DNA from 2 places in the Bradyrhizobium sp. WCU1 genome. Region 2 is predicted to be linked to the other one. Evidence: riboswitches for the same ligand, from Rfam matches in the RefSeq annotation. Region 2 holds a riboswitch; the other holds the start of a gene.
The links. A riboswitch is a leader RNA that binds a small molecule or an ion and turns the genes downstream of it on or off. The one in region 2 is predicted to bind ZMP and ZTP.
Positions count from the first base shown of each region.

Region 1: another riboswitch for ZMP and ZTP. It lies ahead of folB (dihydroneopterin aldolase); the one in region 2 lies ahead of ACTUWL_RS31125 (bifunctional 5,10-methylenetetrahydrofolate dehydrogenase/5,10-methenyltetrahydrofolate cyclohydrolase).

Region 1 is NZ_CM130280.1:866,115-881,809, reverse strand. It holds gene ACTUWL_RS04050 (bifunctional [glutamine synthetase] adenylyltransferase/[glutamine synthetase]-adenylyl-L-tyrosine phosphorylase) at 1-2,529, shown strand, start outside; gene ACTUWL_RS04045 (formate dehydrogenase subunit delta) at 2,736-2,957, opposite strand; gene fdhD (formate dehydrogenase accessory sulfurtransferase FdhD) at 2,941-3,777, opposite strand; gene fdhF (formate dehydrogenase subunit alpha) at 3,780-6,656, opposite strand; gene ACTUWL_RS04030 (formate dehydrogenase beta subunit) at 6,670-8,226, opposite strand; gene ACTUWL_RS04025 (formate dehydrogenase subunit gamma) at 8,223-8,699, opposite strand; gene ACTUWL_RS04020 (LysR family transcriptional regulator) at 8,957-9,853, shown strand; gene ACTUWL_RS04015 (GNAT family N-acetyltransferase) at 9,881-10,387, opposite strand; gene folB (dihydroneopterin aldolase) at 10,400-10,822, opposite strand; ZMP/ZTP riboswitch at 10,843-10,923, opposite strand; gene ACTUWL_RS04005 (sensor histidine kinase) at 10,999-13,320, opposite strand; gene ACTUWL_RS04000 (cation-efflux pump) at 13,513-14,901, opposite strand.
Region 2 is NZ_CM130280.1:6,647,983-6,663,677, forward strand. It holds gene ACTUWL_RS31080 (PAS domain S-box protein) at 1-661, shown strand, start outside; gene ACTUWL_RS31085 (hypothetical protein) at 677-898, shown strand; gene ACTUWL_RS31090 (MFS transporter) at 1,154-2,419, opposite strand; gene ACTUWL_RS31095 (GrlR family regulatory protein) at 2,507-2,857, opposite strand; gene ACTUWL_RS31100 (hypothetical protein) at 3,199-3,555, shown strand; gene ACTUWL_RS31105 (VOC family protein) at 3,571-3,957, opposite strand; gene ACTUWL_RS31110 (hypothetical protein) at 4,202-4,828, shown strand; gene ACTUWL_RS31115 (hypothetical protein) at 5,047-5,580, shown strand; gene ACTUWL_RS31120 (hypothetical protein) at 5,654-6,067, opposite strand; ZMP/ZTP riboswitch at 6,286-6,365, shown strand; gene ACTUWL_RS31125 (bifunctional 5,10-methylenetetrahydrofolate dehydrogenase/5,10-methenyltetrahydrofolate cyclohydrolase) at 6,381-7,244, shown strand; gene ACTUWL_RS31130 (MaoC/PaaZ C-terminal domain-containing protein) at 7,391-7,843, shown strand; gene ACTUWL_RS31135 (hypothetical protein) at 8,022-8,315, shown strand; gene ACTUWL_RS31140 (hypothetical protein) at 8,456-8,827, shown strand; gene ACTUWL_RS31145 (hypothetical protein) at 8,983-9,759, shown strand; gene ACTUWL_RS31150 (alkane 1-monooxygenase) at 9,798-10,961, opposite strand; gene ACTUWL_RS31155 (helix-turn-helix domain-containing protein) at 11,120-12,130, shown strand; gene ACTUWL_RS31160 (sterol desaturase family protein) at 12,127-12,966, opposite strand; tRNA gene ACTUWL_RS31165 (tRNA-Arg) at 13,158-13,234, opposite strand; gene ACTUWL_RS31170 (hypothetical protein) at 13,335-13,616, opposite strand; gene ACTUWL_RS31175 (hypothetical protein) at 13,839-14,285, shown strand; gene ACTUWL_RS31180 (hypothetical protein) at 14,447-14,569, shown strand; gene ACTUWL_RS31185 (hypothetical protein) at 15,046-15,393, shown strand.

The DNA of each region.
Region 1 (15,695 bases), 1.8 Mb from region 2:
GTGACGGCGGCGCTGACCGACATCGCGGTGAATTCGGTGCAATCGGCGCTGCGCTATCTGTTCCGGCAGGAAGTCGCCCGCGGCCGCATGACCGCCGCCGATCCCGAGCATCCCGAAGTCGGCTCGGGCCTGATCGTGCTTGCGATGGGCAAGATGGGCGCCGGCGAGCTGAACTATTCCAGCGACATCGACCTGATCGTGTTCTTCGATCGCACGGCGACCTCGCTCGCCGAGGACATCGAGCCGCAGCCGTTCTTCGTCCGCGTCACCCAGGCGATGGCGCGGATGCTGCAGCAGCGCTCGGGCGAGGGCTATGTGTTCCGGGTCGACCTCAGGCTGCGCCCGGACCCGGCCTCGACCCAGGTCGCGATCTCGACCGACGCGGCCTTGCACTATTACGAGCGCGAGGGACGGACCTGGGAGCGCGCCGCGATGATCAAGGCGCGGCCCTGCGCCGGCGATCCCAGAGCGGGCGAGGCGCTGATCGCCGAGCTCGCGCCGTTCGTCTGGCGCAAGCACCTCGATTTTGCCGCGCTCGCCGACGTCCACGACATGAAGCGGCAGATGCAGACCTATCGTGGCCAGAGCGAGATCTCGGTCGAGGGCCACAACGTCAAGGTCGGCCGCGGCGGCATCCGCGAGATCGAGTTCTTCGCCCAGACCCAGCAGCTGATCGCGGGCGGCCGCCATCCCGAGCTGAGGGTGCGGCCGACGCTGGAAGCGCTCAATGTGCTCGCCGACAGCAACTGGATCACCTTCGAGGCGCGCGACGAGCTGACGACGGCCTACGAATTCCTGCGCCGGGTCGAGCACCGGCTGCAGATGATCGCCGACGAGCAGACCCATTCGCTGCCCGAAGCGCCCGAGGACGTCGAGCGTTTTGCGCATTTCTTCGGCTACGAGAACCGCGAGGCCTTCGCCAAAGACCTGCTCGGCCAGCTCAAGATCGTGCAGAACCACTACGGCAAGCTGTTCGAGGGCGACGACCCGACCGGCACCGCGAAGCTGCCGGATGTCGACTATGGCGCCGGGCCCGAAGACGGCCGCCTGATCGAACATCTCGCCCAACTCGGCTTCAAGAAGCCGGTCGCGGTGGCCGGCACCGTGCAGCAGTGGATCGAGGGCGATTATCGCGCGCTGCGTGTCGAGGCGACGCGGGCGGCGTTTCTCGAATTCATTCCCGGCCTGATCGACGGTCTCGCGCATGCCGAGGAGCCGGACGACGCGGTGGCGGCGTTCGACCGTTTCCTCGGCGCGCTGCAGCGGGGCGGAAGGCTGATCTCGCTGCTCAGCCAGAACCGCGATTTCGTGGCGCTGGTCGCATTAATCCTCGGCGCGGCGCCGCGGCTCGGCGACATGCTGGCGCGGCAACCGCAGATCATGGACGGCCTGGTCGATCCGCGCTTCTTCGGCGCGATGCCGGACAAGAAGGAATTGTCGGAGCGGCTGGCCGCCACGTTGCAGGATGCCTCGTCCTACGAGGACTTCCTCGATCGCCTCAGGTTGTTCGGCCAGGAGAGCCTGTTCCTGATCGGCACGCGGATCCTGTCCGGCACGGTGTCGGCGCAGCACGCGAGCACGGCTTTCGCAGATGTTGCGGAAGGCATCGTGCACACCGTGCACGGCCTCGTCACCGACCAGTTCGCAGCGCAATACGGTCGCATCAAGGGGCAGGAGACCGCGATCCTCGCGATGGGTCGGCTCGGCAGCCGCGAGATGACGGCGTCCTCCGACCTCGATCTGATCACGCTCTACGATTTCGACAGCGAGGCGCCCGACTCCGACGGCGAGCGTTCGCTGCACGGCGCGCAGTATTTTGCCCGCTTCACCCAGCGCCTGATCAGCGCCTTCACGACCCGGACCAATTACGGCGTGCTCTACGAGGTCGACATGCGGCTGCGGCCGTCCGGCCGCGCCGGTCCGGTCGCCTCGCGGATCGATGCGTTCGCGGACTATCAGGAGCGCGAGGCCTGGACCTGGGAGCACATGGCGCTGACGCGCGCGCGCGTGATCTCGTCGTCAGCGGAATTCCGCGAGAGGATCGAGGCGATCATCCGCGGCGTGCTGACCCGGCCGCGCGATCCGGCGTCGACCGCCGCCGACGTTGCCGACATGCGGCGCGCGATCGCGCTGGAGAAGGGCGAGGACGACGTCTGGGACCTCAAGCTCGCCGCCGGCGGGCTCGTCGACATCGATTTCATCGCGCAGTATCTGCAGCTCGCGCATGCATCAGTGAAGCCGGAGATCCTCAGCGTCTCGACGCTCCAGGTGCTCGATACTGCCGCCAAGCTCGGCCTGCTCGGCCAGTCCGAAGCCGAGATCCTGCGCTCGGCGGCGCGGCTCTATCACGACCTCACACAGATCCTGCGGCTGTGCGTGACCGGCAAGTTCAATCCGGAGACCGCGGGCGAGGATCTGCGGCGCGTCATGGCGCGCGCCGGCGATGCGCCGGATTTCTCCGCGCTTGAAGCGCGCCTGCGCGAGACCCAGAGCGAGGTCCGCCGGGTTTTCAACGCGATCGTGGGTTAGCGGTAGCCGACTCCACGATCTCAATCGCGTCATCCCCGCGCAAAGGCTTTGCCTTTGTCGCTGGAGGTGCGAGCCTTGCGGCGCAATTGCGCCGCTGGGCGAGCCTCGAAGGATGCGCGGCCACCAGCCGGGCCGTCGACCCTTCGAGACGCCGCTGCGCGGCTCCTCTGGGTGACGGTGAGAAACAGTGCGGAGTTTGCGGCCGGCTAGGCCTGCTGCCTCAGCTTGAGCAGCGCGTCGAGCACATCGGGCTCGAGGCCGGCGCCGCCGGCGTCGAGATGGGCGAAGATCTGCTTGCGCATCCGCGGGTCCCAGAACTTCCAGATGTGCTCGGAAATGCCCTGCACGGCACGGTCGTGGCCCTGGCTGTGGAAGAACTTTCCGATCTGGTTCGCCATATAGACCAGTTTGTCAGGCGACGACGACATAAGCGGACTCCTTGCCGGGCACTGCGCCTGTGACGCGTTCCGGATGGGTAAAGATCTCAAATCCGTCGGCGCGGGCGATTGCGGCGAGCGTGATGCCGGCGGCGTCCGCCATCCGCACCGCAAGCGCTGTCGGCGCCGATACGGCCGCGATCAGCGGCGCGCCGATCGCGGCGGTCTTCTGCACCATTTCGACCGAGACGCGGCTGGTCAGCAGCACGATGCCGTCGCTCGCGCCCACCTTGTCGCGGGCCAGCGCGCCGGCGAGCTTGTCGAGCGCATTGTGACGGCCGACGTCCTCGCGCAGCGCCACGATGCCGCGCGTGGCGGTCCAGAACGCGGCGGCGTGCACGGCGCGGGTCTGGTGGTTGATCTCCTGCAGCGGCGCCACCGCCGCGACCGCCGTCATGATCTCGCGCGGCGAGAAGATGCGGCCCGTCGGCACCACCGCGGCCGGCCGCACCGCCTCGCTGATCGAATCGAGGCCGCACAGGCCGCAGCCGGTCGGACCGGCGATGTTGCGTCGCCGCTCGGCGATCCGCTCGGCCCTGTCGGGCCTGAGCCACATCCGCAGCTCGATGCCGTCGTCGAGCTCGACGATGTCGAGGGTCTCGATCTCCTCAGTCGATTGCACGATGCCTTCGCTCAGGCTGAATCCGACCGCGAAGTCGCCGAGATCCTCGGGCGAACCCATCATCACGGCATAGGTGCCGCCATTATAGGTCAGCGCGAGCGGCGTCTCCTCCGGGATCAGGCGCGCGCCGTCGCTGAAGACGCCGTCGCGCCAGACCTTCCGGATCGCCTTGTGGACGGGCTCGCGCATCGCTACTCCGCGGCTTCCACGACAGGCGCGATGCGGCGGGAGATGCGCGCCTGCTCGTCATAGGCCTTCTGCCAGTCGGACGGACCGTTCGACGGCGAGATCTGCACGGCGGTGACCTTGTACTCGGGACAGTTGGTCGCCCAGTCCGAGAAGTCGGTCGTGATGACGTTGGCCTGGGTGTCCGGATGGTGGAACGTGGTGTAGACCACGCCCGGCGCCACGCGGTCGGTGATCTCGGCGCGCAGCGTCGTCTCGCCGGCGCGGCTCGCCAGCCGCACCCAGTCGCCGTCGCGCACGCCGCGCTGCTCGGCGTCGTGCGGATGGATTTCGAGCCGGTCCTCGGCGTGCCACACCACGTTCTCGGTGCGGCGGGTCTGCGCACCGACATTGTACTGGCTGAGGATGCGCCCGGTCGTGAGCAACAGCGGGTAGCGCGGGCCGGTGCGTTCGTCGGTCGCGATATATTCGGTGAGGATGAACTTGCCCTTGCCGCGCACGAAGCCGCCGATATGCATCACCGGCGTGCCCTCCGGCGCCTTCTCGTTGCAGGGCCACTGCACCGAGCCGAGCTCGTCGAGCCTGGCGTAGGAGACGCCGGCGAAGGTCGGCGTCAGCGCGGCGATCTCGTCCATGATCTCGGACGGATGAGAGTAGTTCATCGTGAAACCCATCGCCTTGCCAAGCATGATCGTCACTTCCCAGTCGGCATAGCCGTTGAGCGGCGTCATCACCTTGCGGACACGCTGGATGCGGCGCTCGGCATTGGTGAAGGTACCGTCTTTCTCGAGGAAGGTCGAGCCGGGCAGGAAGACGTGGGCGTAGTTCGCGGTCTCGTTCAGGAAGAGGTCATGGACGATGACGCATTCCATCGCCGACAGCGCCGCCACCACGTGCTTGGTGTTCGGGTCGGACTGCAGGATGTCCTCGCCCTGCACGTAGAGCCCCATGAAGGAGCCCTCGATCGCGGCATCGAACATGTTGGGGATGCGCAGGCCCGGCTGGTTGTTGAGCTTGACGTTCCACATCGCCTCGAACTGCTCGCGCACCGCATCGCCCGAGATGTGGCGATAGCCCGGCAGCTCGTGCGGGAACGAGCCCATGTCGCAGGAGCCCTGCACGTTGTTCTGGCCGCGCAGCGGGTTCACGCCGACGCCGGGCCGGCCGATATTGCCGGTCGCCATCGCGAGGTTCGCGATCGCGATCACCGTGGTGGAGCCCTGGCTGTGCTCGGTGACGCCGAGCCCGTAATAGATCGCGCCGTTGCCGCCGGTGGCATAGATTCGCGCCGCCTCGCGCAGCGCCTTCGGGTCGACGCCGGTCATGATCGCGGTCGCTTCCGGGCTGTGCTTGTCCTGGGCGACGAAGGCGGCCCAGTCCTCGAACTCGCTCCAGTCGCAGCGCTCGCGCACGAAGGCCTCGTCGGCGAGCCCTTCGGTGACGATGACATGGGCCAGCGCGGTGAGCACGGCGACGTTCGTGCCGGGCAGCAGCGGCAGATGCAGCGCCTTTACGTGCGGCGATTCCACCATCTCGGTGCGGCGCGGATCGATCACGATCAGCTTGGCGCCCTGGCGCAGCCGCTTCTTCAGTCGCGAGGCGAACACCGGGTGGGCCGAGGCTGGGTTGGCGCCGATGATCAGCACGACGTCGGTATCCTCGACCGAGTCGAAATCCTGGGTGCCGGCCGAGGTGCCGTAGGTCTGCGACAGGCCGTAGCCGGTCGGCGAATGGCAGACCCGGGCACAGGTGTCGACATTGTTGTTGCCGAAGCCGGCGCGGATCAGCTTCTGCACCAGATAGGTCTCTTCATTGGTGCAGCGCGACGAGGTGATGCCGCCGACCGCGTCGCGGCCGTATTTCTGCTGGATGCCCTTGAACTTCGCGGCGGCGAAGTTCATCGCCTCGTCCCACGACACTTCCTGCCAGGGATCCTCGATCCGTTCGCGGATCATCGGCTTCAGGATGCGCTCCTTGTGGGTGGTGTAGCCCCACGCGAAGCGGCCCTTGACGCAGGAATGGCCGCGATTGGCCTTGCCGTCCTTCCACGGCACCATGCGCACCACTTCCTCGCCGCGCATCTCGGCCTTGAAGGCGCAGCCGACGCCGCAATATGCGCAGGTGGTGACGACCGAATGCTCGGGTTGGCCGATCTCGATCACGGATTTTTCGGTCAGCGTCGCGGTCGGGCAGGCCTGCACGCAGGCGCCGCAGGAGACGCATTCGGAGCCGAGGAAGCTCTCGTTCATGCCCGGCGAGACGCGGCTGTCGAAGCCGCGGCCGGAGATCGTCAGCGCGAAGGTGCCTTGCACCTCCTCGCAGGCGCGCACGCAACGCGAGCAGACGATGCACTTCGAGGGATCGTAGGTGAAGTACGGATTGGATTCGTCCTTCGGCATCCAATTGTCGTTTTCGCAGCCGTGCGATTTGGCGAACACGTGGTTCTCGCCCTCATAGCCGTAGCGCACGTCGCGCAGGCCGACCGCGCCCGCCATGTCCTGCAATTCGCAGTCGCCGTTCGCGGCGCAGGTCAGGCAGTCCAGCGGATGGTCGGAGATGTAGAGCTCCATCACGCCCTTGCGCAGCTTCTTCAGCCGCTCGCTCTGGGTGTGCACCACGAGGCCGGGCATCACCGGCGTGGTGCAGGAGGCCGGCGTGCCGGCGCGGCCCTCGATCTCGACCAGGCAGAGCCGGCAGGAGCCGAAGGCGTCGACCATATCGGTCGCGCAGAGCTTCGGAATCTGGGTGCCGGCTTCCATCGCGGCGCGCATGATCGAGGTGCCCTCGGGCACGGTGATCTGGTTGCCGTCGATGGTCAGCGTCACCATCGCCTCGGATTTGGATTTGGGCGTGCCGAAGTCGGTTTCCTGGATCAGCGACATCGTGATTTCCTTGCTATTCCGCGGCCTGCAGCCGGGCCGGTGCGGGACCAAAGTCTTCCCGGAAGTGTTTCAATGCGCTCATCACGGGGTAGGGCGTGAAGCCGCCGAGCGCGCAGAGCGAGCCGAACTTCATGGTGTTGCAGAGGTCTTCGATCACGGCGAGGTTTTCCGCGACGCGCTCGCCATTGATGATCTTGTTGATGGTCTCGACGCCGCGGGTCGAGCCGATCCGGCACGGCGCGCACTTGCCGCAGGATTCGATCGCGCAGAACTCCATCGCGAAGCGCGCCTGCTTGACCATGTCGACGGTGTCGTCGAACACCACGATGCCGCCATGCCCGATCAGGCCGTCGCGCGCCGCGAACGCCTCATAGTCGAACGGCGTGTCGAACAGCGCGCGGGGGAAGTAGGCCCCGAGCGGTCCGCCGACCTGCACCGCGCGCACCTCGCGTCCGGTGAAGGTGCCGCCGCCGATCTCGTCGACGAGTTCGCCGAGCGTCACGCCGAACGCGGTCTCGAACAGCCCGCCATATTTGATATTGCCGGCGAGCTGGATCGGCATCGTGCCGCGCGAGCGGCCCATGCCGAAATCGGCATAGGCCTTGGCGCCGTTGTCGAGGATGAAGGGGATCGCCGCGAATGACAGCACGTTGTTGATCACGCTCGGCCGGCCGAACAGGCCCTTGTGCGCCGGCAGCGGCGGCTTGGCGCGGACGATGCCGCGGCGGCCCTCTAGGCTCTCGAGCAGCGAGGTCTCTTCGCCGCAGACATAGGCGCCCGCGCCGACCCGCACCTCGAGATCGAACTCATGCGCGGAGCCGCCGATGCACTTGCCGAGCAGGCCGGCGCGGCGCGCGCCTGCGATCGCCGCGTTCATCGCCTCGACCGCGTGCGGATATTCCGAGCGGATGTAGATGTAGCCCTTGGTGGCGCCGACCGTGATCCCCGCGATCGTCATGCCTTCAATGACGACGAAAGGGTCGCCTTCCATGATCATGCGGTCGGCGAAGGTGCCGCTGTCGCCTTCGTCGGCGTTGCAGACGATGTATTTGCGGTCGGCACTGGCTTGCGCCACGGTCTTCCACTTGATGCCGGTCGGGAATCCGGCGCCACCGCGGCCGCGCAGGCCTGACGTGGTGACGTCGGCGAGGATCTGGTCGGAGGTCAGCGTCAGCGCCCGCTCCAGGCCCTTGTAGCCGCCATGGGCGCGGTAGTCGTCGACGGAGCGCGGATCGATCACGCCGCAACGGGCAAAGGTGAGGCGTGTCTGGCGCTTCAGCCAGGGGATCTCGTCTGTGAGACCAAGCCGCAGGGCATGCGGGCCATTGCCGGCCATCGCATCGAGCAGGGATGGCACGTCCGCAGGTGTTACCGGACCGAAGGCGATGCGGCCCTGCGCGGTTGCCAGTTCGACCATCGGCTCCAGCCAATACAGCCCGCGCGAACCGGTCCTGACGATCTCGATCGGCGTGCCGCGCGCGGCTGCGGCTTGCGCGACGGCGAGGGCGACCTCATCGGCGCCGACGCCGACCGCGCCGGCGTCGCGGGGGATGAAGATCCGCATCGTCATCGCTGTGCCTCCGCGACCAGCGCATCGATGCGCGCTTCATCGAGCCGGCCGACCACGCGACCGTCGAGCATCGCCGAGGGCGCGGTGGCGCATAGCCCGAGGCAGTAGATCGGCTCCAGCGTCACGCGCTCGTCCGCGGTGGTATTGCCTAGGGAAACGCCGAGTTTTGCCTCCGCGCGCGCGGCAAGCCGATCGCCGCCGGCAGCCTGGCAGGCCTCGGCGCGGCACAGCTTGAGGACGTGGCGTCCGGCCGGTTGCTTGCGGAAGTCGTGGTAGAAAGTGAACACGCCGTGCACCTCGGCGCGGGACAGATTGAGTGCCTCTGCGACCATCGGGATCGCGGGCTCAGGCACGTAGCCGAACGCTTCCTGCAGCGCGTGCAGGATCACCAGCGTGGCGCCTTCAAGCCCGGCATGTTCGGCGATGATCTCAGCGCCGCGCGCCCTGTCCCAAGGTTCGTATCCCACCGTCATCCGCGCTTCTCACGATCCGTTTTTTGCTCCGCACATCAGAGTTGGAATTGTTCGAAACATCAATAAAGCTGTCTCATGCGGCGATTGCGAAACGCGATTAATAGCGTTGTGCGATGGGACGATTTAGGATCGCAATAATGGTCTGGAATCACGCACTTCCGCGCCGCTTTGGATTTCGGAATCGCACCCGGATCGTGCTACCTATGGACGCGTCGGGCTGCCGTTTTAGGGCGCCGTTTTCCGAGGGGGTTTGAGCCTTGATCGACAAGCTGGAACTGCTGCTGGCGCTGGCCAAGGAACGGCATTTCGGCCGCGCTGCGGAGGCCTGCGGCGTCACCCAGCCGACCATGTCGACCAGCCTCAAGCAGCTCGAGGAGATCCTCGGCGTCATGCTGGTGCAGCGCGGCTCGCGCTTCCAGGGCTTCACGCCGGAGGGTGAGCGGACGCTGGACTGGGCGCGGCGCATCGTCGGCGACGCGCGGGCGATGAAGCAGGAGATCAACAGCCTCAAGGACAAGCTGTCCGGCGAGATCCGGATCGCGGCGATCCCGACCGCGCTCGGCATGGTGGCCTCGCTGACGACGCCGTTCCGCGCGCGCCATCCGGATGTGCGTTTCCGCATCCAGTCCTGCACCTCCGCCGATGTGCTCGGCCTGCTCGAAAATCTCGAGGTCGACGCCGGGCTGACCTATATCGAGAACGAGCCGATCGGCAAGGTCCGCACCATCCCGCTCTACAATGAGAGCTATCGGCTGCTGACGGCGCCGGACGCGATGTTCGGCGACCGCAAGCAGGTGACGTGGAAGGAGGTCGGCACCGTGCCGCTCTGCCTGCTCACGCCCGACATGCAGAATCGCCGCATCATCGACCGCGCGCTGACCTCGGTCGGCGCGGAAGCGACGCCGACGCTGACGTCGAACTCGCTGCTCGTGCTCTACACCCATGTGAAGACCGGACGTTGGGCCAGCGTGATGCCGGCCAAGCTCGCCGAGACGCTGGGCCTCGCGGACGCCGTGCGCAGCATCCCGATCGTCGATCCGGTGGTGGACTACAGCATCGGCCTCGTGATCCCGCAGCGCGATCCGATGACGCCGCTGATCGCAGCCCTGGTGCAGGTCGCGCGCGAGGTCGCGCCGAAGCTGGAGAGCGCGTAGCGTCTCGCGGCCGTCGGTACATCGACCTCATATCTCGAGGCGGTAGTAAAGTGAATGCGTTTCGCCGTCCGGCTCCCATGGCGAGGTGGCCCGGAACCCCAGCCGTTCATAGAGACGATGTGAGACCGCCAGCATCTTGTTGCTGGACAGGCGAATGCTTTGGTATCCGGCGGTCCGCGCGAAGCGGATCAATCCTTGCGCGATCGCCTGGCCGATGCCGCGCCCGCGGTGAGCCGGCGTGAGAAACATGCGGGTCAGCTCGCATTCCCGGTCGTCGACGCGCCTAATTGCACCGGTGCCGACAATCTCGTCCGCGACGGTCGCGCACAGAAACAGTGCGCGATCGCCGTATGCAGTTTCCGCGTGGTCGACATCCCCAAGCCGTGTATGGATGAATTCGCGCGCGAAGGGATCCGGATGATCGCCGAAATGTTCCTGCCAGACGGCTTCAATGAGCCGTCGGACCTCAGTCGCGTCGCCGGGCCGGAACGGCCGGATGATGCAGTCCGGTACGAGCGCTAAATCATCTTCCATTGACGCCGCCTCTTAAACGTTGACGCGCGATGTGTTGTTCAGCTCCGCTATCAGGTCGGCGCGCCGGAGGCCGACCTGGACTCCGACCCGATCGACGGAGTGGGCGATTGGCGGGCTGGACTTCGCGACCGCGACCGTGACGCTGTCGATCATTGCGAAGCGCTGAAGCAGGCTTTCGGCAATCGCTTCACCGAGGGTTTCGAGTGTCTGGAACCTGGCCGATGATGCAATCTCGACGGTGGCCTCGACAACGGCGTCGTACCTGACGGAGCAATTCAGATCGTCGCTGCGGTGGGTTCGGACATCACGCAGCATCGCCGAGACATCGAACGTGAATCGCTGGCCGAGCGACCGTTCTTCCTCGAACAGGCCGTGATAACCATATGTCCTGAGTCCGGTGATCGTGATCGACGTCAGCTTGGGCGGCTCCTGCAAGAAGCGTTTGATCGGGATATCCCGATTGCCCAGGCGAACGGCAGGTCGTTTCGCGCTTCCCGATGGTGCTCCATCCAAGGTCGCCAGTCGCGCGAGGAGGCAACGGTTAGCAGCATTCTCCAGCACCGGCAACGGGCAATGAGGGCACTGCCGCCATGCGTTGGCGATAGCCGTTGTTACGCCGCTTCCGGCAGCTTCATCTGCAGCGTCCGCGGATCGCGGGGGAGCGAGACGCGGACCACGGTGCCGACGCCGAGCTTGGAGCGCAGCTTCATCGAGCCGCCGTGCAAATTGGTGAGCGAGCGGGCGATCGCAAGTCCGAGGCCCGAGCCCTGGTAGCTCTTGGTGAGCTGGCTCTCGACCTGCTCGAACGGCTTGCCGAGCCGCCGCAGCGAGTCCGGCGCGATGCCGATGCCGCTGTCGGCGATCAGCAGCACGATCGAGTCTTCGAGCATCTGGCCGCGCACCAGCACGCGGCCGTTGTCGGGCGTGAACTTCACGGCATTGGAGAGCAGGTTGACGATGATCTGCTTGACCGAGCGGCGGTCGGCGACGACCGAGATCGTGTTTTCGATATCCGATTCCAGCGACAGCCCCTTGTGCTCGGCGCGGCCGGACACCACCCGCAAGGACTCGGCGAGGATGCCGGAGAGGTCGAGCGGCTCCATGTCGAACTTCATGCGGCCGGCTTCGATCTTCGACATGTCTAGGATGTCGTTGATGACCTCGAGCAGGTATTTTCCCGAGGTCAGGATGTCGTGGCAGTACTCCGCATACTTGTCCGAGCCGAGCGTGCCGAACAGGCCGGAGCCCATGATCTCGGAGAAGCCGATGATGGCGTTGAGCGGCGTGCGCAGTTCATGGCTCATATTGGCGAGGAACTTCGACTTCGCGGCGTTGGCGTCCTCGGCGCGGGTCTTTTCCTGCGAATACTTCTCGGCGAGGTCGGCGAGCTCGACGGCCTGCCGCTCCAGCTCGGATTGCGAGCGCTGCAGGTCGATCACGGTGGCGCGCAACCGCAGATCGTTGTCGACCAGCTTCTGCTCGTGCGCCTTGATGCGGGTGATGTCGGTGCCGACCGAGACGTAGCCGCCGTCTTTGGTGCGGCGCTCGCTGATGTGCAGCCAGCTGCCGTCGTCGAGCTGGGCCTCGAAGGTCCGGGCGCCCGGCGCCGGCACGCCGCTTTCGTGCAGGCGGGTGCGCACTTCGGGCATGCTGCCGACCTCGATCACGGTCTCGTAGGAGGTGCCGGGGCTGACGGCGCTGTCCGGCAGCTTGTGCAGCCGCTGGAAGTGCGAGTTGCAGAGCACGAGCCGATCATCGGCATCCCAGAGCACGAAGGCTTCCGGAATGGTCTCGATGGCGTCGCGCAGCCGGAGGTCGGCTTCCACCGACTTCTCGGCGAGACTCTTCTGCTCGGTGATGTCGACCGCGATGCCGATCAGGTGCAGGCCGCCGTCAGCGGCGGCCTGGCTGAGCTCGCAGCGCACCCGCAGCCAGATCCAGTGGCCGCCGACATGGCGCATGCGAAAACTCTGGTCGATGTGATCGATCTTGCCCGAGATCAGCTGGTCGGCGAAGTCGAACAAATTGATGTCGTCGGAATTCACCAGCGCATTGACCTCGCCGAAGGTGAGGAGGTCGTTGCGGCTGTCGAGGCCGAGCAGGGTGAACATCGACTGCGACCAGAAGATCCGGCCGCGCGACAGGTCCCAGTCCCACAAGCCGCAGCGGCCGCGGTTGAGCGCGGTGTCGATCCGGCCGCGCACGGCATCGTTGATCAGGTCGCCCTCGCGGGCGCGGGTCGATTGCCAGTGGAAGGCGAAGCCGAGGATCAGCACCACGAAGCTCGTGGTCGCCGACAGCGTCACCGAGAGCGCGGCGTCCGAGCCCCAGATCGGCTCGTTCATCTCCTGGATGACCACGACCTGGCCGGGCAGCGACTTGACGAGCTGCGAGATCGCCAGCGCGCCGGTGCCGTTGGGCAGGGTCATGTCGCTGACCGCACCCTGCTGACCCGGAGCGATCAGAAGCTGCGCGGTGGAGACGATGTCGAGGATGCGATCGTTCTCGCCGGCGCCGTCGATCGGCACGCGCGCCAGCACGCGGTGATCGGCGCCGGTGATGATGACGTGGCGGCCATAAGCGGTGCCCCAGGACGGGATCAGGTCCGGCAACAGCTCCTGCATCTTCTCGATATTTGTGAGCCGCTCGCGGCGCACCGAGGTCAGGCGGTCGAGACGCTCGGCGAGGATGTCGGAGAGCGCTGCAAGGTCGCGCTTCATCGCGCCGCGCTTCTGCCGGTTCTGGTCGATCACCTGGACGAAGGCGCCGAGGCAGATCGTGATGAGGAAGGCGATGATGAGCGTCGGGACAGCGCGGCGCAGTGCAGGCTCGGCCGTCAAGAGCCTGTGATAGGCCGGTTTCGCGATCGATTGCGCCAATCCCTTGATCGAATCGGATTGGACGCACGCGTTCGCTGCATGCGCGCGCGCCATGCCCTAGACCCCCGCTCTAAGCTGATTTTTACCCGGATCGGATGCTCCCCACGATGCATCCGAATCATGATCATTTGAATCCAGATTTCCGGGACTGTCGAGAGTCAACGATTCGTTAATGCGAAATAATTCTTGCTCAAAACAGAATCAGCAGGCGCAAAGTGAGTCCGAAAGGGGAACGGCTCCGTAGAATTACGCGCGCGCCGGTTCAGCGTGACTGATCACGCGCTTCACGGTCGGGAACGCGCGGCGCAGTTTGCGTTCGATCTCGTCGACGCTTTCGTGCACCTTGATCACACTCATCGTAGGCGCGGCTCGGCAATGGAAATTGACGACCTCGCCGGCGTCGGTGTTGCGGACCCGCACGTTGTGAATGTCGTGGATCGCGCCGCCATCGGCAAATCCGGCCAGCGCGGTCTTGATTGCTTCGACGCGATCGGCCGCGGCGTCGGTTCCCCACGGCAGTTCCGGCTGGAGCGGCTCGATATGGGTGTCGACCTCGACGTCCTCGCCGAAATCCTCGCGGATCGCGCGCTCGAGCTCATGGGCGATATCGTGCGCGGCGTCCAGTGCCATGTCGCTGTCGAGCTCAAGGTCGATGCCGACGATCAGCTTGCCGTCGATGTCATGGACGGTGACGTGGTGGATGGCGAGGCCGGAATTGCGTGCGATCACCATGATGCGCTCGCGCACGCTCTCGTTGTCGCGCGCCACCGGCACCGCGGTGAAGGTGAGGTCGGCGTCGCCGAGCGCCTTGTTCACCGCCTCCTGCGCCCGGCGCTTGATGTCCTCGACGCGGTCGATCGGGTAGGTGCGCGGCACTTTGGCGATGGCATCGATGAAGTGCGTCGCGCCGACCATGCGGACCCGCAGGCGGTCGACGTCGACCACGCCGGGCACGGCCTTGATGGCGGCGGTGGCCTTGTCCTGCGCGCCTTCCGGCGCGCGGTCGAGCAGGGTCTCGACCGTCTCCCGCGCCATGCGCAGGCCGAGCAGGGCGATCATCACGGCGACCGCGATCGCCGCCGCGGCGTCGCCCCACCAGAAGCCGAGGCCGGCCAGCACCAAGCCGACGATGACGGCGGTCGAGCCCATCACGTCGGAAGCAAAATGCAGCGCGTCGGCGGCAAGCGCCTGGCTCTTGGTGTCGCGCGCGGCACGATGCAACGCGCGGGCACGCCACAGATTGACGCCGATATCGAGGAGGAGAACGATGAACGGAATTGCGGAGATCGACGGCGGCGGCGCGCCTTCGCGCAAATGGCTGTAGGCCTGCACCAGGATGCCGCCGGCTAGCACGTAGAGCATGGCGATGACGCCGAGCGCCGAGACGCTCTCGAACTTGCCGTGGCCGTAATGATGCTCGGCATCGGCCGGCTGGTCCGATACCCGCACCACCGCCCAGGTGATGATGGTGGCGACCAGGTCGATCGAGGAGTGCAGCGCCTCCGAGATCAGCGCCAGCGATCCGATGGCGATGCCGACGACGAATTTCGCGACCGCCATGCTGCCGCTGGCAAGGATCGAGATCGCGGCGACGGATGTCTTGGTCGATGATGTGCTGGTGTTCGAAGAGGTCATGGGCGGCGGTGTAGCAGGCGGACGGTGAACATCAAGTGTCAGTCGTCGTTCGTCACGCGCAATCGCAACTCACTTGCAAGAGCGTCTCTTAGTCGTGGAGTTGTTGCGAACTATTCCGAATCTCAAGACGTGCACTGCGCAAGCTCATCGGCCGTACGTGTTTGCGCCAATCACGCCGTCGTCCTGGCTCTCGCCAGGACGACATTGCGCGATACTGCGCGCCATCATTACGCACCTGTCTCCGGTGTCATCGCCCGCGTTCGCGGGGGCGAGGGATTGACGGATTTTTCTGAGTTGCCCGTCGTGTCGAATTGGCAACAATCCTCATCACCGCAAGAGGGCGATCCCGCTTATCACAGGACGTCAAGCACGCTATCTTGCCATTGCTTGGACAAGAATAAGCGGGAGGCTGGGGCCCTGACGGGTACCGAGCGGCAGTCTCGGATGACATTGGACGGAAGAGGGACAGGCCAATGAACTCCACACCCACTCCGAATGCGGCTGAGCCGGGTGAGGGCCCGGCCGCGAGCGCCGACGAACGGCTCGCTGAAGCCCAAAGGGAGATCGCTCGCGCTGACGAAGAGCTCACGCGCTTGAGTGAGCGGCTCGCCAAGATGGAGCGCGACGCTGCGCCCCCGCCGCGGGCACCATCGCCGCCGTCGGCCGAACCTGTCCCGCCTTCGGTCGGCCCTGCTGCTTCGTCCGGACCTGCTCCGTCCGGAGTTGCTTCGTCCAGACCCAGCCCGCAATCATCGTCGGGAAGGCCGGCTTTCCGGGCCCTTGCCGCCTTGTCG
Region 2 (15,695 bases):
GCGCAAGACCGCGAACTTCGAGGCCCAGGTCGAGCGCGGCGACCTGCGCCGCTCCAGCCTCAACGATTTCCTGAACACGGCGCGGGATGCGTCGTCGCAGCTCGTCGCCAATCTGAACCGCGCCGCGGAGCTGATCCAGTCGTTCAAGCAGGTCGCCGCCGACCGCAACTATTCCGACCAGCGCACCTTCGATCTCGGCGATCTCACCGAGCAGGTGGTGATGAGCCTGCGGCCCGGCCTGCGCAAGCACAATCTGACGCTCAACGTCGATTGCGAGCCCAACCTGATCATGAATTCCTATCCCGGACCGTATGGCCAGGTGCTGACCAATCTGTTCCTCAATGCGGTCGCGCACGCGTTCCCGGACGGCAAGCCCGGCGAGGTCGAGATCCAGGTTCGTGCCGCAGGCGGCGACAATGTCGAGGTGATCTTCGCAGACAATGGCTGCGGCATGAGCCTCGACGTCCGCCGCCGCGCGTTCGATCCGTTCTTCACGACGCGGCGCGACCAGGGTGGCACCGGGCTCGGGCTGCACATCGTCTACAGCATCGTCACCACCCGGCTCGGCGGCCGGCTCTCGCTCGAATCCGCGCCGGGCAACGGCACGCGCATCCAGATGATCCTGCCGCGCGTCGCCCCGCTGGAGCAGGCCGCGGAGTAGGCAGGCGCCGTCGCCATGTTATCTTCCTCAATTCCCGGCCAGAAAACGCGTGGCGGATTGGCCGGCGCCGCGATCCGTGCCGTTCGAGCGGAGCAGGGAGTCGCGCCTGGGATCACCAGCGCCACCCGCAGCGACGACGGCCGCGATGCCACCAGCAGGACCAGCGTCGCCGGCGATGCCAATGGCGGCGGCGCGGTGGTCGCGGTGGCGGCCGTGGCCGCGGTCGCCGGCTGGTAGCAACCCTATGAACGGGCGGCCCGGCATCGTCTGCCCCGGCGGCGAGGTCCTTTTCCAGCGCCAGCGGCAGCGCCTTCGCGCTCTCCGCCAACAGGCTTGTACCGAGGCCTGCGGCAACGACACCGCCGAGCATGCTCCGCAGTGCCGTCCGGCGATCGATGTCATGCATGGCTTGCTCCTTCCGTTGTTGCCGGGACGTCGTTGTCTTGCTCCAGCAGGTGATGCGCATGGATTTGCCGGCCAGGCCGGCGTGGATCAGCTGGTTCGTTCGCGGTGGCCTGCCGCGTTGTCATCCGGAATCTCTCCCGGCCGGTAGTTCGGCAGCTGCCCTGCCGGAATGACCGCGAGGAGGGCGAGCCCGGCCATGATCAACAGCCCGATCTTCAGCGCCCGCAGCCGAGCTTCGGTGTTGACCCGGACCGCTTCCTCGACCTGCTGTGGCGTGCCGCTCGTGGCTTCGAGCACGCTGCGCAGCCGGTCATTGCTGACGAAAGTGATGTTGTCGAGGTCGACCTGGCTTTGCAGCTCCTTCGTCAGCACCGGGCTGGCCGTGATCTTGCCGAGGGCGATGGTGCTCAGCAGACCAACGAGAAGTGCGCCGGCGACCGCCGTACCTACCGCGGCCGCGAGGTTTTGCGTGGTTCCGCGCAAGGACCCGACGTCCCCCGCAAGCACCTTGGGCGAGGCCGTCACCAGGACGTTGAACAGCAGCGTCACCAGGGAGCCCTGGCCGATGCCGAACAGGACGAGACCAAAAAGAACGGGAATCTCGCTCCAGTCGTTGCGCACGACGAAGGCGAGCCACAGCAGCGCGATGGTGCAGAGCGCAAAGCCGAAACGTCCGATCTGACGCGGTGTCAATCTGTCGTAGAGATTGACGATCAGCATCGCCGAGAAGAAGACCGTGAGGTTGAACGGCATCATCGCGATCGCTGTGGCGATCGGCGAGCGTCCCTGCACGATCTGGATGTAGAGCGGCACCGTGAAGTTCAGTGCAGCCTCCAGCGCGACCACCGTGAACAGCGCATAGACCGCGCAGCGCTCCTCAGGCGAGTCGATCACCTCCAGTGCCAGCAGCGGAGTTTTTCCCGCGGCCTGCTGCCGGTGCGTCCAGCTTAGAAATGCCTGTCCGAGCACGATGCCGATCACGATCATGATCGGCGCCGGCGAAACGCCCAAGAGATCGAACGGCGCGTTGGGACGGGCGAGCGCCAGCCCCCAGCCGATGAGATTGTTGAATCCGAAGCTGATCAGAATGATCGCGCCGGCGGCGAGGGCGACGCCAACCAGATCAATCTCGATGTCGGGGCGGCCGCGGTCCGGCTTCAAGCGAAAGCTCAGCAGGAAGACGATCGCCGACACCGCGATCAGGATTCCGAACGCAGGCCGCCAGCCGATATAGGTTCCAAACACTCCGCCGATCACGAATGCGAGCACGCCGGCAGCCGCACGCGCCGAGCCGAGCGCGCTGAGGGTCGTGGCCTGCTGGCGCCCGGCATCATTGCGAGCGAAGCGAAGCAATCCATTGTCTTTCCCATGCCGAGCGATGGATTGCTTCGTCGCTTCGCTCCTCGCAATGACGGGAACCGTGCTGCGACTGCCGAACCGCTAATTGATATCCGCGAGCTTGTGCAGCGTTGCGCCGAAGATCAGGCTCGCCTTGCCGACCAGCGCGGTTCCACTCATGGTGCCGCGGGTGTCAGTGAAGGTGCCGGAGACGCCGATGCCGACCGGCGCGGGTCCGCCGAACAACGGATTATCGGTGTCGCGCGGCGTGGTGTGGCGTTGCACGAGGATCTCGCCCTTGAACGCGTCACCTTTCACCGTGTAGCTGCCGGTGTAATAGAGATAGCCGTCGCCGCCGAGAATCTGCCCGTCGCGGAAGAGAATCACCCCGCTGCCCTTGCCGACGCGTCCGTCCAGCAGGGTGACGTGGATTGAGTACAGCCCGTTCTTCATAACGTTCCATTGGACCGGCTGCCGCGCCCGCAGCAATCCGGATTGGTTTTTTATGCCAAAGCGAGCAACCTCGTGCAATGCGGCAGGTTGATTCCGGGGGGGGGGGGTCCGGAGAAGCCGTGAACCCTCGGTTCCTGCCAGGCGGTGTGACGGCGCGATGACAGCGGACCGTGCGCGCGAATCGAACTGGCCCGCGAAATGCATGGCTCTGGTTGCACTGGCCGGTGAGTGCTGGAGCAACATACATGACAGACAGGTTGGAAGCTGGCGGCCGCTTGGCAGGCCGGAACGACGAGCCCAGAATCTTGCCCGGAACCTTGGTTGACCGTCGTCGCGGCCGCATGAGAGTGTTTCTGTCGCTTGGTCTGGTCGCGCTTACGTCGGTCGCCGCTGCGCAGCTTGCACAGGCGCGTGATCCTGACGGCCGCTACGCCAATTCGCCGCTGAAGGAATGGTTCGACGGTCTGCGTAGCGGCAAGGGGCCGTGCTGCTCGGATGCCGACGGCAGTGCGGTCAGCGATGTCGATTGGGAATCGAAGAACGGACACTATCGCGTGCGCCTCGACGGGACGTGGATTGACGTGCCCGACGAGGCCGTGGTCACCGAGCCCAACCGGGCCGGCCGCGCGATGGTGTGGCCGATCAAGAGCTACATGGGCGTGACGATCCGCTGTTTCATGCCGGGTAGCATGACGTAGCGAGGCAATCGTCGCTCACACGTACTTCTTGTCGCGCTCGAGCAGTTCGATCGAGATGCCCTGCGGGCCGCGGATGAAGCAGATCCGTACGCCGGGGCGGATCGTGGTCGGCTCCTTGGTGAACTCGACGCCCTTGGCCTTGATCTCGGCCGCGACCGCGTCGATGTCCTTCACCGACAGCCCGAAATGATCGAGCCCCTGATAGGGCGTCACCGGCGGGGCATTGACGCCGTCGCCTTGCGTCACCTCCGCAATGAAAACCCTGGCGCCGCCGAGTTGGACGTCGATGCGGCCGGGGCCGCGGACGATCTCGCCGCCGAGAATGTCGCGCAGCCAGGTCGCTGTGGCTTCGGGATCGGGACTGCGCAGATGGACGTGGTCCCACGTGACGACGACGGGCATTGCGATCTCCTTGTTGTTCTCGCGCCGCTCGGGTGCGCGGCACTCGCTCCCGTGCAGCGCAAATCTAGCGAGCGGCCAGCCCTGATGCCACTCCGTGCAGTACGTCGCAAGATTGTCGTACCGGTATGAAACCATTCCGTCCGGCGGCGATTGTTCTCGCGTGGCCGCTCGACCTGCGGCCGTCCTGGATGCCGCCTGCGGCGATGGGGCGGCTTGATCGAGCGTCGAGGGTGAGGGCACGACGATGCGGATCGGTTTGGCGTCGTTTCGACATGTTGCGGCCGGACGTCTCGCTGACGGCCGCTTCTACGCCAGCATGCTGCTGTCGCTGATCGCCATCGCCGGAATTGTCGCCTGGTTCATGCTCCCCGAGCCGAGCGACGGCGGAGATCAAGACATCTGGCCGGTGCCTTCAGCCACCATCCGCACCGCACAGGATGTGCCGACCGGGGCGCAGCCCGCCCAGGCCGCAAGAGAGGGGCTGGCCGTACCGGCCGATGAGCCGGCCACGGTCGGCATGGCCGCTGCCCCGCAGCCGGCCGAGGAGTTGAGGCAGCCCGGCCCGGGCGCCGAACGATCGCCGCTGAACAGGGTGCGGATCGCCTCGCAATCGTGGCGCCGCGGCGGGCTGGGTTCGAAGATGCTGGTCACGCTGACACTGCGCAACGCCAACGATTTCGCGGTCAAGGATATCGAGATCGCCTGCGCCTTCATCCGCCGCGACGGCAGCCCTATGACCGAGCGCAAGCGGCTCATCCCGGACACCATCGCCATGAAGAGCCGGAAGACCTACTCGCAGATGTTAATCGGGTTCGTAAATGTTAACGCAAACAAGGCGAAATGCTCCGTCGTGACCGCCAGCCGCGCCTAAACCCTGCATCCCGAAAAAGTGACCGGGAATTGACTTGCCGGGTGAACCGTAACGGCCAGGCAGGAACTAACTAGTAAGCCGACCGTTAGTGAACGGCCCGGAAGCGCGGGATGGCGACTGTCCGGGTAATCATGCGCAGACGATGAATTCGCCCGCGCGATGACTGATGTCGTCGCGCCGAGATGAACCGCGCCCGTGGCGCGGGGGGAGCTACCAAGATGCCTGTGGCGCGTTATTTCCTGTTCGTTGGTGGAGTGCTGCTCGCGCTGCTCTTCGTCGTCAACGCCATTGTGCCGCAGGAGGCCGTAGTTCCCGGCCAAAGCCAGACCATCTCATCGCCGGGCGTCGACAAGACCATGGTCCGGATCAGGTCGACCCAAAAGCTGCCTGAGCGGGTGGTCTACGATACCAACCTGCCGACCATCGTTCCGGCGCAGGTCAACGCGGTCGCCGCGACGAGCCCGGCGGCTGCCGGCGACGCCTCGGCACAGGCCCGCGTCCGCGACACCTTCGCCCAGTTCATTCCGCCGGAGAAGGCTGACGCGCGCAAGGGCGCAGTCGTAGCCGACGCTAAGCCAGCCGAGCAGCCGGCGCAGGCCCAGCCGCAGGCGGCGAAGAAGCACAAGGTTGCGCGTTACCATGCCCATCCCCAGCAGCCGATGCGGCTGGCGCAGCCCGGCACGTATCAGCCTTACCGCGTTGCACAGCAGCAGCCGCGCATGGGCTTCTTTGGCGGTTTCGGCACCTGGTAGGGCCGCAGCCGGCAACCGATATGCCGTCGCAAATGCTTGCGGCGGCTTTTTCATGTCCGCATGATCAGGCGGGTTAGCGCGGCAGGCGCGGAATCTTGTCGGCGAAGCCGTTGTAGCAGGTCAGCCGCTCGTCCTCTTCCTTTACGAACCGGCATTCGTTGACGCCCTTGGCGGGGGCGGCCTTCGGCTTGGGCTGCGGCTTGAAGATCTCATCGTAGCACATCAACCGCTCCTTGGTGGCGTCGTCGATGTCCTGGCAGGCCTGAAGCTTCTGCGCGGCCGATTGCGGCTTACCGGGCGTGGCAGCCTTCTCGCCCTTCTTGCCGGCTGACTTCTTGCCGACCTGGACCAGCGGCTTGTCGCCCACCATCGGCTGCGCGCCCGCCGGCTTGTCGGCGGCAGCGGGTGGCGTGGTGGCTGGAGTGGTGCCTTGGGCAAGCGCGGCTGCCGGGCAGAGGAGCGCCAGCGCGAAGATGATATGTCTCATGTTGAAAATGTCCGAAATGGCGTGATGACCGGAAGGGATGGCGCCGGGGATCGGAAAAGCCCGGCAAGCGCCGAGGCTTATCGCAAGTTTTGCCCGAATCCTACCCCCAGGGACGCCCCGCCCGCCGCCGATCCACTGGCAAGAACAGGGGCAATTCGTCGCCGGTCCGGCCGCAACCGAGCGTGATTTGCCTTTGCCGGGCCGGACGGCTATGACGGCGCCATCTGCGCGACTGGCGCTTGGATGGACCACCATCGGGGAGCGCAGAGACTGAACGCCGCGCGCCTGGGCACCGCTTCGAAACGGAGGTGCCATGACGGCGAACATTCTTGATGGGCATGCGCATGCCCAAATTGTCATCGACAAGGTTGCGAGTGAACTGGACCGACTGCCCCGCGCGCCGGGGCTTGCGGTCGTGCTGGTTGGCTGTGACGCGGCGAGCCAGATCTACGTGCAGAGCAAGGTCAGGATGGCCGAGCGGCTTGGCCTGCGCGGCGAGGTCGAGCGCCTGCCGGACGACGCCAGCGAGGCCGATCTGCTTGCCCGGATCGTGGCGCTCAACGGGCGCGACGACATCGACGGCATCCTGATCCAGCTGCCGCTGCCGGCGCATATCGACGCCCTGCGGGTGATGGCCGCGGTCGATCCCGCAAAGGATGTCGACGGCCTGCACGCCCTGAACGCGGGCCGGCTTTTTCACGGCGACGATGCGCTGGTGCCGTGCACGCCGCTCGGCTGTCTCAGGCTGATCAAATCGATCCGCCCCGATCTCACCGGCGCGCATGCCGTGGTGATCGGCAGCTCCAACATCGTCGGCAAGCCGATGGCCGCGCTGTTGCTGCAGGAGCAGGCGACCGTGACGCAGACCCACGTCCACACCCGTGGCATCAGCAGCATCTGCCGGCAGGCCGATATCCTGGTCAGCGCGGTGGGCAAGGCCGGGCTCGTGCGCGGCGACTGGATCAAGCCGCAGGCCATCGTGATCGACGTCGGGACCACGCGCGTCGAGAAGCCGGACGGCGGTTATGCGGTGTGCGGCGATGTCTCGTTCGACGAGGCGTTGCAGGTCGCCGGTGCGATCACGCCGGTGCCGCGCGGTGTCGGCCCGATGACGATCGCCTGCCTGATGGAGAACACCGTGAAGGCCGCCAAGGCGAGGGCGGCGCGGCTGCAATAGCGCGGGATGCGCGCTCAAAGGCGCGCGGCCGGTCCTGCTCGCGTCTCGGATTCGCGCAGGGCGGTCGCGCGCGAAGTTCATGACCCCGGAGGTAATGGAAAGCCCGCAGCGTTCGGCTATCGTCGCGCGGCAGATGGAGGCGCGCGATGCTGTATGCGGAAGATCTCACCGAGGGCCAGACATTCAAGCTTGGCACCTACGCGATCGGGGAAGCGGAGATTCTGGCGTTCGCAGCAAAATATGATCCGGTGCCGATCCATACCGATCGCGCCGCGGCGGCGGCGGGTCCGTTCGGTGGTCTGATCGCAAGCGGCTTCAACACCATGGCGATCTATCAGCGCCTCGTCGTGGAGGCGATCTGGAGCAAGGTGGCGGGTATCGTCGGGCGGAGTTTTGAAATTCGTCTTCCGAGCCCGGTCCGCCCGGGAGACACGCTGACCGGCCAATCCGAAATCCAGAAGATCACCCTCAGGCCGGAGCGGCGCGACGCCGTGGTGATCTTCAAGACCGAGCTCGTCAACGAGGAGCAGCGCCCTGTGCTCGTCCTCGTGCTCGATGCGCTGATCCACATGCGGCCGGCGGAGCGCACGCGGACATAGTCTCCGCTACTTCGTACAGCGGCAAGTGTGGAACCGCGCGGACGGGTCAATGCGTTGCGCGTGCGGAACGTTTCGTGGCCTGATCGGTTCGAGACCTTGAAGCCTCCGGCGAGGGGCGCGGGCGGGGAGGAACCAGCCGAGGAAACAGCCAGGGCCGGAACCAACAAAGGAGCAGCGGATGAAGCTGAATGCCACGCAAGTCAAACAGACCATGACGCAATTGAACGCCCAGGTGCTTCCGGACGATCATTCTGCCGTGGCGCAACTGAACAGCGTATTCGGCGAGCATACATTCTTCGTCGACACCAGCGGACTCAAGGTCCTCGAACCGGCGCAGAGCTCCGGCATGCCGGGGCAGACCGGCGAGGTGGTGAGCCTCGCCGACTGGAGCGACCCGGAGCTGACCTCGCTGCGGCCGCACGAGCCCGAACCGACCGGCGTGCTCGTCACGCTCGAACCCAGCAAGCACTAAGTGAGACAAACGTCGACGATCGGCCCTCTTGATGGCGACAGTCTCGACGTCACCTCAAGAGGTGCCGAAAGTCACATGGCAAATCAGCGCTGCCTGCGTATGCATCGGTTCGAGGTGGGTATTCAGGCGGTGAGGGGCAGATGGGGATCGTGCGGCGCTGGAGCCCTGACGAGGACGAAAGGCTCAGAGAACTCGCCAGGGCCGGCAAGAATGCACTCGAGATCAGCAACGAACTGACCCGCAGCGCGTCGGCCGTGCGGCGGCGCGCCGAGGTGTTGTCCGTACTCATCATGGCCAAGGCGTTTCGCGCCCGCCCGTCGCACGTTGCGACCCATCTCGAGCGGGTCGCGATCGATGCGATCCGCAACCGCCGTTCGTTTCCCGCAGGCGTCGGCCCGAGCACCATTGCCGGAATGATCGAGAAGGGCTGGATCGTCCCGGAACTGGGCCGCCGATACCGCGTCACCGACGCCGGCGTGGAGGCGGTGCGGGCCAAGATCCCGAGTGGGTGAAGGCAACCCGGCAACGGGACGTGCCAGCGGGACGGATTATTTGAGGCCGATTGCGAGATTTTGCGCCCGAGACGGATGTCCTATCCGTTCAATCATCGGAGGCGCGACGACTTGGGTCTCCGCGTCTCACTCCAGCCGTCCGTGTGATTGCGCCGATGCTCACCGCCCAGTTTGCTCCAGCCGACCGGTACCAGCGTTTCGCCGATCTTGCGCCGTTTGTTCGCGAGGCGATCGGCATCATCGCAGCACTGACCCCGGCTCAACGCCTGGACGTGGAATTCCTCGAACGGCAGTTCATCCCTGCGCTGGGCCTCAATGACGAGCTGCTGCGTGAGCAGCCGCCGGAGCTTGCGCCGTATTTCGGCAGGGGTCTGCACCTCTGGCAGTATCCGAACCAGCTCGCGCCGTATCTGGCCTGGCTTGCGCGCAACGCGACCGGCATTTCCTCCTACATGGAAATCGGCTGCCGCTGGGGCGGCATGTTCATTCTGGTGACGGAGTGGCTGAGGGCCAGCGGTGCCGACCTCAAGACAGTGATCGCGCTCGATCCGATCGCGCCGACGCCGTTCATCTCGACCTATTTCGATCTGCTGCAGCAGCAGGGCGGCATCGAGCCGGTCTACATGCAGGACTATTCAACCTCGCCGCTGGTCGCGGCGCATGTCGAGCAGCTGAAGCCCGATTTCGTCTTCATCGACGGGGATCACAGCCTGCGCGGCGCGATGCTGGATCATCTGCTGGTGCGCTCACACGCCAGGATCATCGCGCATCACGACATCCATTCCCAGGCTTGCCCGGATACGACGCTGCTGTGGACGGCGCTGAAGCAGTTCGAAGCGCCCATCTTCGACACGTTCGAGTTCACCAGCCAGTATCCGTCCGTCAACGGCGCCTTCCTCGGCATCGGCGCGATGAAGCGGCGGTCCGCGTAAGGACCGCCACCACCTGCCCGGAAGCCGGGCGATGTCAGCTACGACGTTGCGATGCCGGGCTCGGTGTGCGGCCGCTCGCCCAGATTGAGCTTGCTCCTGTCGCCGCCGGCCCAGGCCAAGGTCTTCGGATCCATCACGCGGAACCAGAGCGGCGGGATCGCAGCCAGTCCGAACATGCCGGTGTAGCCGTTCGGCAACCGCGGAATGTCGTCGAAATCGCGCAATGACTGGTAGGGGCGCATCGGGTTGGCGTGGTGGTCCGAGTGACGTTGCAGATGCAACGTCATCAGGTTCGAGACGATGTGGTTGGTGTTCCAGGAGTGGCGCGGCTCGACCGCCTGGTAGCGGCCGTTCGGCAGCTTTTCGCGCAACAGGCCGTAGTGCTCGACATAATTGGCCTGGGTCAGCGCGTACCAGCCGAGGAAATGGTGCGCGACGATGAACGGCGCGACCTTCCAGCCGAACACCGCAATCAGAATGGCTGCCACGACGAGCGTCAGCGCGAAGCCCTGCAGGATTTCGTTGTTGACCGACCAGACCGGCTCGCCGCGACGGGTCAGCCGCTCGGCCTCATTGCGCCAGCCGCGCTTGAAGGCACCCGGCAACTCGCGCGTTGCGAACGCATAGATCGATTCGCCGAAGCGCGCGCTGGCGGGATCCTCGGGAGTTGCGACCCAGGTGTGATGGCCGCGATTGTGCTCGATGCGGAAATGCGCGTAACCCACCGCGCAATTGGCGAGCATGCCGAACAAGATGTTGAGCCTGTCCGACTTGTGGCCGAGTTCATGTCCGACCAGCAGCGTGCCGCCGTCGATGGTGCCGACGCCGAGTAGCAGCGCCACGTAGGACCACCACGGCAGTTCCTGGGTGCCGAAGAAAGCAATCAGCGCGATGTAGTTCACCCAGGGAAACACCACGCTGAAGCGCGCGAGCCGCAGATAATACGGATCGGCCTCCATTGCGGCGACGACTTCCGCCGGCGGATTGTGGGTGTCCTCGCCAAAGACGACATCGAGCAGCGGGATCAGGATGAAGATGAAGACGAAGGGGATCAGCGTGACCAGCGGATTGTGCGTCTGCAGGAACCACCAGTAGGAGAACAGCGGGATCAGCGGCGGGATGAACGAGAGCATCCACAAATAGCGCTTGCCGTCCTTGTAGGTGATGGTTTCGCCGGCGGCATTGGTGCCCGTGAAGATCATCGCATTCCCTCCAGCAGCTCTTTCGAGGCGGCGTTCGCCATTGTTGCAGCAAGGATGCCGCGAGGCGGCCCTGCGCCGCCAGTTCCCAATAGGCCAAATTTGTGGCATTTTGCGCCAAACGATTTGGCCGGACGCTCGCCAGGGAGGGCGCCGACGCAATGCAGGGATCGGAGGCGGATGCCCTTCGCACGCCGGTGGCCGCGAGCTACGCGCGGGCGCTGGTGCGGGCGTTCGGCAGGACGCGGAGCGAGCGCGACGAGCTGCTGAAGGGGACCGGAATCCAGCAGGGCGCGCTCGACCAGCCCGGCGCACACATGCCGGTGTCGTCGCTGGTGCTCCTCGCCGCCAACATCACCCGGGCGCATGGCGAGCTGTGGCCGTTGTCGGCCGCGGCGGTCTGGTCGACATCGCTGCAAGGGGCGCTCGATGTCGCGACCAGGACGGCGCCGACCGTCGCGGATGCGCTCAACATCGGCGCGCGCTTCGGATCGACCCGCGCGCCCTTCATCCGCAACCGGTTGCGCCGTACCGCGCGCTCGATCCAGATTGAGATCGCTCCAGCGGTGCCTATGGACGGCGCGCTGTGGCGCGCCGTGGCGCTGGCGGTGAGCCTCAACGTGCACGCCGTCTATGTGCAGCTGCTCGAGGATGCGATCGACCAGGCGACGCTGCACTTTCCGTGGCCGCCACCCGCGGGCGCAGAGCGGCTCATGCAGCATTATTCCTGCGCCGTGAAGTTCGACGCGGCCGCTTTCGCCTTCGACGTGCCGAATGCGCTGTGCGTGCGGCCGTCGCCGTTTGCCGATCCGGAATTGCACGCCAAGGCGATCGAAGCGCTCGAAGCGGTCGAGAAGCCACGCTCGGACGCTGCGGCGCTGGTGCGGATGGTCGAGAGCCTGATCGCGGCGCGGCTGCCGCATCGTCTGGCTGAGGAGGATGCCGCGCGCCTCGTCGGCACCTCGCGGCGGACGCTGGTGCGGCGGCTGGCGGAGGCGGGCTGCGCCTTCCGCCCGCTGCTCGACAGGGTGCTGCGCGAGCGGGCGCGGACGATGCTCGCGGAAGGCACGCAGTCGCGCGACGAGATGGCGACCGCGCTCGGCTACACGGATGCAACGAGCTTCAGCCGCGCCTGTCGCCGCTGGTTCGGCGCGAAGGGCGTGCGCGGCTAGCCTGTCGGCGCGCTGTGGCGTGGCTGTGCGGGCTCGCCGCCGTTCGACATTTGGGGCTGGATGGCCGACGGATCGCTGCGCTGATGCTTTGCGGTCCAGGCGATGAACGGGTAGGCGAGCAGCGCCAGATAGTTCGACGGCATCGGATGATCGATGCCGAATGTCTTCGGTTTCTTCTCCTTTGGAAGGTAGGCGCTCCCGAACAGCACATCGTAGAACGAGAACAATCCGGCAAAGTTCCTGTCCCTGGCTTCGGCTTCGCTGCTGTGGTGCCAGTGGTGGAATTCCGGCGACACCAGGATGCGGCGCAGCGGCCCAGAGCCCAGGCGGACATGGGCGTGAACCAGCCAAGTCTGCCAGTAGTACACGAGGAGATAAGTCGCGATCGCTTCCGTGGAGAAGCCGAGCGCGTAAAGTGGAAACAGCGCGCCGGCCTTCATGAAGATCACGTCGAGCGGGTGCTGGTGAATCGCCGCGAGCCAATCCAGCACCTCGACCGCGTGATGAACCGAATGGATCTGCCACATGGCGGGCACGACGTGCAGGATGCGGTGCGTCCAGTAGATGCCGAGGTCCGCGATCAGGATCACGATGGGCACTTGCACCAGATAGGGAAGGTCGTCGATCGCCTGCGTCACCGCCGCAGGCAGGATCGACCGATTGACCAGAGCGGCCCCCGTCATGATGACGATGACACCGATCAACACCAGCCACCCGTTGATGAACAGGAAGGCCATATCGGTCAGCAGGCCGCGCCTGAAGATCTTCTGGGGCCTCGCAGCGAACAGTCGCTCGAATGGCACGAAGATCAAAACCGTCAGCAAAAGCTGGTTCAATCCCGATAAATCGCGCATCTAAAATAGCCGCCTGAAATGGCGGTAGCCTACCACCCCGGCTCCCGACAGCGTCAATAGGAAGGAAAGCCCAAACCGCGCGAGCGTTAAGCAGGAGCGCTTATCGGTATGGTTCCAGCTCGCAGGTCGCGGCGGGAAACCAGACAAGTCCAATAATTTGGATGGTGCGCCAGTGGCGCGCTCGGAGAGATTCGAACTCCCGACCCTCGGAATCGAAATCCGATGCTCTATCCAGCTGAGCTACGAGCGCCGCGGGGGTCGCTTATCAGACTTGGAAGGGGAGGGCCAGCGCCCTTGCGCGGCACGGCGGGTGCTGTCCGCGCGCTGCGCCGGCCGTTGACCGCAAGCCTTCAGAAGCAGGGATGCCGGCGGCGGTCCTGGCCGACATAGGCGGCCGAGCTCTGGTAGCACTTGTTGGTCGACGGGCCGTCGTAATAGCCGAAGCTGCCGGCCGCCGGACCGGGGCCGTAATTGTGCAGGTAGCTGACGTGGTAGGGCAGGCCCCACTGTGCATGCCGGTGATGCCGGTGGTGCGCCGTGGCCGTGAGGTCGGCCGCAGCGGCCGGCGTGAAGGCCGGAATGGCCAAGGAAACGGTCAGGGCGAGGGCGGCGAAAAGCTTGGTCGTGGTCATTGGCGGCCTCCGGGCATTCACGCTGGAATCGGCTTCCCCAGCCGATCCTAGGTCCTCTAACGCTTCATTTAACCCGGAATCCGGCCGAAAGCTGCGGGAAATCAGCCACAGCGCGCCAAATTTTGCCTTTTTGCGGATGCTTAACGGATTGCCAACACAGTCCGGCCAGAGTCTTGCGGTCAGGTCCGCCCGGGCCGCCTTTCCCTCGGTTTAGAACATTTCATGCGCATCACGCCCCTTGTCGCCCTGCTGCTCTCGGTTCTGGCGGTCACGCCGGCGCGGGCCGTGCTGCACATCACGCGCGACCATGGCGGCTATGTCGAGGAGTACAAGGCCAAGTACAAGCAGATCCGCGACCGCCGCGAGCGTGTCGTGATCGACGGCATCTGCAACTCGGCCTGCACGCTGGTGTTCGGCATCGTGCCGCTGAACAAGATCTGCGTGACGCCGAAGGCCAGCATCGGCTTCCACCAGGCCTACTACGACAAGGCCTTCACCTTCGGCATCAAGGTCACCAGCCTCGAGGGCACCTCGGACCTGATGTCCTATTACCCGGATACGGTGAAGGACTGGATCCGCCGCAATGGCGGGCTCACCACCGAGATGAAGAAGATCAAGAACGGGGTCGATCTCTGGAAGATCGTCGATCCCTGCCCGGAAGAGTGGTAGGGCGCGCCGGTCCGGCGATCCCTTGCCGCCGGATTTTGGAACCTGGGCGCGCGCCGTTCGTTTCACTCATGATGCGTTCATCTGCATCGTGCGATTGTCTCCATCAGCGAGCCTGACCGCCGGAGCGGCTCCGCCTCGGCTCGCGCGCACAGGAGGCTGTGATGGCAACCAGGTCCAATCTTTCGAAGGCTGAACTCGCCCGCGGCGTTGCCGGTGCCGCGTCGGCGCTGGTGCTGAGCGCGCTCGCCTTGTTCGCCGCCGCACATCACCTGAGTGGCGGGTAGGGCTGTCGGCGCGACCGCCGGTCCAATCTGCCAGTCAATTTCATCGAGCCGATTTCAGGCCGGTCTCACGAGGCCAGCTATCAAAGCAGGAAGGTGCCGATCAGGAGGCCGGCCGCAAATGCCCAGAGCCCGAGGGTGCATGCCGAGATGACCCGGACGAGATTCCGTAAATCCGCGTCCTGCCAGCTGCTATGGGATCGATAGGTCAATTGCAGGCACCCCCTGCGGTGGCCGGCTTGCTCAGAGTCCGGCAAGCCTGTTCCCGATCGGTGCCCAAATGAAGGCAACCGGGGGGGTGCCGTTCACGCATTCGCGAGGCGCCGCTTTAGGCGCGCGGCCGCGCCGATCCCGCTGCCGTCACCGCGAACCGGCGGATGCCCGTCGGTTGTATGCGATAAAGGCGCGCGCTACAGAGACGCCTCGCAAGCAAGAGCTCGGGACGAACGTCGTTGAGGATTTCCGCCAACACCCGCATTGTGATCGGATCGACGCTGTTTGCGCTGGCGTCCAGTGCATTCCTTTATCTGCTTCCTCCAAGTCCGATCGATAGAAACCTGGTCCGCGGTACCTTCTATTTCCTGGAGGGGCACGCCTACCAAATTCCCGTCAAATATCTCGACGGCGAACTCGGCGCGGCTCGGCTGTACGAGGATGACAGGCTGCTCGGCCCGGCAAACAGCGACCGGCAGGAGATCGCCGCCAAGGGCGGCGGCCGGTTTCAGCTGTTCCGGGACACCAAAAGCTTTTTCGGACCAGTCCTGCTGCTCTCGACAAGCGACAATACCGACCCGAATACCAACGGCAGGAAGTATCACCTCAGATGACGATCGGCGCCGTGTGCCGATCACATGAAGCCCGGGTTGCGCGTCAGATACTGGGCCCAGTCTCCGAAGTCTCGCGACGACGTCAGCAGCATCGGACATGTGATCCGCATTCCCAGCGCCAATGCGGTATCGAGCGCCGGCTTGCTCGCACCCGGCAGGAATGCCGATATCCGTGGCGCGCCGCTCTCGGCGCATGCCGGGGTCGACGCGTTCGTCAGCCAACGATGTCGCGCACTGAAAGCGAACGGCAGCGCCGTGCCGGCGAGAACTCTCGACCTCGCCCGCGCGAGAGCCGAACGATA